Linked DNA regions of Methylorubrum populi. The protein of the gene in region 1 interacts with the protein of each later gene in a pairwise test. Links are inferred from orthologs where the notes say so. Each region holds a gene or a part of one and is shown in the gene's direction. Other genes may lie near its edges.

Region 1 (3,167 bases):
GCTTGAGAGTATCGGCCGACCCCGCCGTGACGAGGCTCCGGGGCTCGAAGAGCGGACGTGAGCGAGGATGCTCACGACGTTCGATACGGTGCGGCCCGTCCCGCGCGGGTCGCATCCACGGGCGCCGCACTCAGCCGGGGACGATCGTGCCCCGATCCGAGCGGATGCCTCCGATGATCAGAGGATTCGCGCAAGGTCTCCCGCGAGGCGGGGCTCGTTGCGCGGTTCAGTTCTCGGAAGGGCCGGCAGCCGAAGGCTCGGGCTCGCCGTCGGTGTAGCCCTCAAGCCAGTCGAGGCTCTCCTGCGAGCCCGCCTCGTAGGGGTTCGCCGAATCGGGCTGGCCCGTTGCCTTCGCGGCTTTGCCCTCTTGGAAGATCTTGCTCGATACCACGACCATCGACCGATCCTTTCGCGATGCGGGCCCGGGCATTGTCGGGCCGGAGGGAGCGGGAACAGAAGCGATCCGAAGGGGACGCGGTTCCCGCAGGAGTCGCGTCTGTTTCAGGTCCTCGAGTCAGGCGACAGGGTCGGATTCGGGAGCGGGCTTCGCTTCCGCGCGGTGCAGACGGCTCAGCAGCACGAGCAGCGAGCCGGGCAGCGGGGCCTCCAGGCTGTCCGGAGCGAGGATGTCCGTGCTCGCGGCACGGCGGCGGTCGAGTCGCGGCTCGCGCTTCACGATGACGGGGGAGCGGCGGCGGGCGGATCTGGGTGTCATGACGCGATGGGGACTCGAAGGCGCATGATGTGCGGTACTGAGAAGCACCCCCGCAGGGACCTGCCATTGGGCACAGCCCCGTCGATGCAGGATCGGCGAGGGGCAGGTGCGAGGTGCTTCGGACGATGAGAACGCCGCCTTTCCGCCCCGGTTCCGCGGATTTCGGCTAGAAATTAAACATCATGCCTGTGGATTAATCACGACTGGTCTTGTCTGTGCTTTTCCGAACACGGCGCGTGCTGCATTCCGATTATGGACCGGTCGGGCGTGGGCGGACGTGAAGACCGTGGCCCTCCGAGCGTGCCGGTGATAGAGGGCGCTCCATGCTCGAAGGTCTGCCGCCGCACCGACCCACGCACGTTCTGCGCCTGATCACGGACGAGCCCTCCGCTCGCGCCATGACCGAACTCCTGGGCGAGATGTTCGACCCGATGGAGACGGCGGTGGCCGCCTTCGAGGTGGAGGAAACCGGCGCGTGGCGGCTGGAGGCCTATTTCTCGGAGGAGCCCGACGCGGAGATGATCCGCGAGCTGATCCGCCCGGTGCTCGGCGCGCAGGCGGAGGAGGCGCTCTTCGAGACCATCGACCAGCAGGATTGGGTCCGCGCCTCGCTGGAGGGGCTGAAGCCGGTCCGCGCCGGCCGCTTCCTCGTCCATGGCGGCCACGACCGGCATCAGGTGCGGGCCAACGACCTCGCCATCGAGATCGAGGCGGCCCTCGCCTTCGGCACCGGCCATCACGGCACCACGCTCGGCTGCCTGCGGGCCCTGGTGGACGAGCTGAAGCGGCGCCGTCCGGCCCGCGTGCTCGATGTCGGCACGGGCACCGGCATTCTCGGCTTTGCCGCCGCCAAGGCGTTGCGCATGCCGGTGATCGCCGGCGACCTCGATCCCGAGGCCGTCTCCACCGCCCGCGGCAATGCCCGCCTCAACGGGCTCGGACCCTATATGCGCCTCTACCACGCACCGGGCGTGCGCCACGCGCTGGCGAACCGTTCCCGGGGCTTCGACGTGGTCTTCGCCAACATCCTGGCCCGTCCGCTCAAGCGGCTCGCGCCCTCGCTCACCGCCGTGGTGGCCGATGACGGCGTGCTGATCCTCTCCGGCCTGATCGAGCGCGACGTGCCGGGCGTGCTCTCGACCTACCGCCATCGCGGTTTCCATCTCGCCCGCTCCGGCGTGATCGAGGGCTGGGCCACGCTGGTGCTGCGCCGGGGCGGGGCGGCGGCGCGCCCGCGCTGAGAAGCCGGCGCCGAGAAGCCCGCACCGAGGAGGCTGTCGCGGGGTCGTCCGACGCGGTAGGTTTCAGGCTATGACGACGCCCTCTGCCCGCTTCCAGACCTTCGACGATCCGAGCCACGCCAAGGGGCCCGAGCGGATCGAGGCCCTGCGCGCCGCCCTGCGGGAGACCGGCGCCGACGGCTTCGTGGTGCCGCGGGCCGACGAGCATCAATCCGAATACGTGCCCGCCAACGCCGAGCGTCTCGCCTGGCTCACCGGCTTCACCGGCTCGGCCGGCCTCGCGGCGGTGCTCGCCGACGAGGCCGCCCTGTTCGTCGATGGCCGCTACACGCTGCAGGCGCCGGAACAGGTCGATACCGCGACGGTCACGGTGGTGCCGCTCGCCGAGACGACGCCGGAGGCGTGGCTCGGGACGCATCTGAAACCGGGCCAGGTCCTTGCCTACGATCCCTGGCTCCACACGCCCGACGGCGTGGCCCGCCTCGAGCGCGCCGCCACGAAGGCGGGCGCGTCGCTTCGCGCCGTGCCGGACAATCTCGTGGATGCGGTCTGGGCCGGGCGGCCCCGGCCGCCGGCCGGCCGGGTCACGGCCCATCCCGACGATCTGGCGGGCGAGACGCGGGCCGAGAAGCTCGACCGCATCCGCGCCGCCCTCGCCGAGGGCGCGATCGATGTCCTCGTCATCTCCGATCCTCACAATCTCGCCTGGGCCTTCAATCTGCGGGGGGCGGACATCCCGCACACGCCGCTGGCGCTCGGCTACGCGCTCGTCCTCCGCGAGGGACGGGCGGCGCTCTACCTCACCTCCCAGGCGATCGACGCCGACCTGCGCGCAGCCCTCGAACCGCTTGCCGACCTGCGCCCGCGCAACGCCTTCGCGGGGGATCTGGCAAGCGCGTGCAGGAATGCCGCGCGGGTGCGGCTCGATGCGGCGACGGGGGCGGCGGCGCTCAAGGATCGGGTCGAGGCGGCCGGCGGCGTCGTCGATGTCGGCGCCGATCCGGTCACCGCGATGAAGGCCGTCAAGAACGCGGCCGAGATCGCCGGCACCCGTGCCGCCCACCGCCGCGACGGGCTCGCCGTGACGCGCTTCCTCGCCTGGCTCGATCGCGCGGCCGCGGAGGGCGTGAGCGAGATCGCCGCCGTCGAGGCGCTGGAGGATTTCCGCCGGGAGAGCGGCTTGCTGCGGGACGTCTCCTTCCCGACCATCT
Region 2 (3,180 bases), 610 kb from region 1 along the record:
TTCGAACCCATCGACAAGCCGGATCACTTGCGCTAGAGCGGGCGCATTCCGAGATCCTCAGAATCCGTCGGTGTGGGACGTTTCGTCCGCGCACCGCGATCGGCGGTTCCCGGAGCCCTGTCCGGTTTCAGTTGCGCCATGGCATCGAACGAAGCGACCAAGAAAGCCGACGCGGCGCGCGGACCCAATCGCGGCGCGGCGCCCGTACCGCCCCAGCGCGCGACGCCGCCCGCGCGCCCGGCCCCGAAGCGCGTCGGCCCGGCCGAGTTCCTGGGCCAGGTGCGCGACGAGGCCCGCAAGGTCACGTGGCCGACCCGCAAGGAGACCACCGTCACCACGATGATGGTGTTCATCATGGTGGTGGTCGCGAGCCTGTTCTTCGTCGCCGTCGATCAGGTGCTGCGCGTCGGCGTCGGCTTCATCCTGGGCATCGGCGCCTAACGATCGTTTCGGGCGTTCCCGGACGCCGAGGAGTTGAGAAGACCCGTGTCGAAGCGCTGGTACATCGTCCACGCCTACTCGAACTTCGAGAACAAGGTCGCCCAGTCCATCAAGGACCAGGCGGCCCAGCGCGGGCTGACCGAGCTGTTCGACGAGGTCATGGTGCCGACCGAGAAGGTCACCGAGGTGCGCCGCGGCCGCAAGGTCGATGCCGAGCGCAAGTTCTTCCCCGGCTACGTGCTGGTGAAGTGCGACCTCACCGACGAGGTCTATCACCTCATCAAGAACACCCCGAAGGTCACCGGCTTCCTCGGTGCCGACAAGGCGAAGCCGGTGCCGATTCCGGACGCCGAGGCCGAGCGCATCAAGGGACAGGTGCAGGAGGGCGTCGACCGCCCGAAGCACACGGTCTCCTTCGAGATCGGCGAGACGGTGCGCGTCTCCGACGGGCCCTTCGCCTCCTTCAACGGCACCGTCGAGGAAATCGACGATGCCCGCTCGCGCCTCAAGGTGGCGGTGTCGATCTTCGGCCGCGCCACTCCGGTCGAGCTGGAATACGGTCAGGTCGAGAAGGTCTGATTTTTTCGCATTTCGCGATCGGTCGGCGCTGACCTGACCGATCGCCGATTTTCCCGGCCGGCGGCCCTGCCGCGGCCCGGAAACGGCGGCGCTTCGCTGAGAGCGTCGCCACAACCCGCGGGAGATCCGCCCGGCTTCGCCTCCGGGATCCACGGATCGCACCGCGACCTGCAACCGCCCGTCCGTCCGTGCCTCGGCAGCCCGGCGACGCGCAACATTTGGGAGCAGTCCCATGGCGAAGAAGATCACGGGCTACGTGAAGCTTCAGGTCCCGGCCGGCGCCGCCAACCCGTCGCCGCCGATCGGCCCCGCGCTCGGTCAGCGCGGCCTCAACATCATGGAATTCTGCAAGGCCTTCAACGCGAAGACCGCGCAGATGGAGAAGGGCACCCCGATTCCGGTGATCATCACCGCGTATCAGGACCGCTCCTTCACCTTCGAGATGAAGCAGCCCCCGGTCACCTTCTTCCTGAAGAAGGCGGTGGGCCTGAAGATCGGCAAGAAGCCGGCCTCCGGCTCCAAGACCCCGGGCAAGGGCCCGACCGTCGGCAAGATCACCGAAGCCCAGCTTCGCGAGATCGCCGAGAAGAAGATGCCCGACCTGAACTGCGACTCCGTCGATGCGGCGGTCGCGATGATCCGTGGCTCCGCAAGAGCCATGGGCCTCGAAGTCGTCGCGTAAGGGAGGGCGATATGGCACGCGAAGGAAAGCGCATCCGCGCTGCCCGCGAGGGTCTGGAGCCGATGAAGCTCTACGCCATCGACGAGGCGATCAAGCTGGTGAAGTCGAAGGCTTCGGCCAAGTTCGACGAGACCGTCGAGATCTCGATGAATCTCGGCGTCGACCCGCGCCACGCCGACCAGATGGTCCGCGGCGTCTGCAACCTGCCGAACGGCTCCGGCCGGACGGTCCGCGTGGCGGTCTTCGCCCGCGGCGCCAAGGCGGACGACGCCAAGGCGGCGGGTGCCGACATCGTCGGTGCCGAGGATCTCCTCGAGATCGTCCAGGGCGGCAAGATCGAGTTCGATCGCTGCATCGCGACCCCGGACCTGATGCCGCTGGTCGGCCGTCTCGGTAAGGTGCTGGGCCCGCGCGGCCTGATGCCGAACCCGAAGGTCGGCACGGTCACCATGGACGTGAAGGGCGCGGTCGCCGCCGCCAAGGGCGGCGCGGTCGAGTTCCGCGTCGAGAAGGCCGGCATCATCCACGCTGGCGTCGGCAAGGTGTCCTTCGACGAGCAGAAGCTCGTCGAGAACATCAAGGCCTTCGCCGATGCGGTCGCCAAGGCGAAGCCCGCCGGCGCCAAGGGCACCTACATCCAGCGCATCGCCGTCACCTCGACGATGGGCCCGGGCGTGAAGGTCGAGCCCTCCACGGTGCTGACCGCGTAAGACGCATCCGCAAGGACGTTTCAGGGAAGCGCCCGGCCGAGAAGGCCGGGCGCTTTTCTTTTGGCTTCAACAGGTATCGGTACACCGCCTATGCACTCCCTCTCCCCGCCTGCGGGGAGAGGGGATAACCCGCGGCATCCGAGTGCCTCATCGGAGAGGGATCACCCCTCCGCGACACCCTCCAGCGCCAGCCGCAGGTGCCGCGGCCCACGCAGCGAGGCCCCCGGCCGGTAGGGCGGCGGGTCCTCGACCAGGGACACGCCCTTCAGCCGCCGCACGAGGCTGACCAGGGCCACCTCCGCCTCGATCCGCGCGAGCGGCGCGCCGACGCAGTAGTGCAGCCCGCCGCCGAAGCCGAGATGGCGGTTGTCGGGCCGGTCGGGGTCGAAGCGGTCGGGATCGGGGAAGCGCGCCGGATCGCGGTTGGCGGCGGCCAGCAGAAAGATCACCGGAGCGTCCTTGGGGATCGTGATCCCGGCCACCGGGATGTCGGCGAGCGCGAGCCGGGTGCGGTAATGGACCGGCGGCTCGTAGCGCAGCAATTCCTCGATCAGGCGCGGCGCGCGATCGGGCTCGGCGCGCAGGCGCTCCCGGTGCTCGGGGAAGCGCAGCAGCGTCAGCATGCCGTTGGTGATCAGGTTCACCGTGGTCTCGTGGCCCGCTACCAGCAGCAGCACGGCGGTGGCGATCAGGTCGAAATCGTTCATCCCGTCCCCGTCATTGGCGAGGTCGGAGAGGATGTCCTGCTGCGGGTCCTTGCGCTTCTCC

Evidence for each region.
Region 2: the proteins of MPPM_RS24350 (region 1) and rplK interact in binary tests that used the Escherichia coli proteins (3 or more experiments, as listed by UniProt). The link is inferred for Methylorubrum populi from one-to-one orthologs.

The regions. Positions count from the first base shown.
Region 1 is NZ_AP014809.1:5,229,093-5,232,259, forward strand. The notes cover bases 143-2,997. They hold MPPM_RS24350 (50S ribosomal protein L11 methyltransferase), read left to right. Parts: upstream 143-1,038; coding sequence 1,039-1,956; downstream 1,957-2,997. Other genes in these bases: MPPM_RS28615 (ribosome modulation factor), read right to left, coding at 227-397; MPPM_RS24345 (hypothetical protein), read right to left, coding at 515-715; MPPM_RS24355 (aminopeptidase P family protein), read left to right, coding at 2,027-2,997. Also shown: more of MPPM_RS24355, read left to right, coding at 2,998-3,167. UniProt on the Escherichia coli protein: Methylates ribosomal protein L11.
Region 2 is NZ_AP014809.1:4,620,865-4,624,044, forward strand. Bases 110-2,977 are described here. They hold rplK (50S ribosomal protein L11), read left to right. Parts: upstream 110-1,252; coding sequence 1,253-1,702; downstream 1,703-2,977. Other genes in these bases: secE (preprotein translocase subunit SecE), read left to right, coding at 139-441; nusG (transcription termination/antitermination protein NusG), read left to right, coding at 487-1,020; rplA (50S ribosomal protein L1), read left to right, coding at 1,714-2,412; MPPM_RS21450 (cytochrome P450), read right to left, coding at 2,574-2,977. Outside these bases: more of MPPM_RS21450, read right to left, coding at 2,978-3,180. UniProt on the Escherichia coli protein: Forms part of the ribosomal stalk which helps the ribosome interact with GTP-bound translation factors.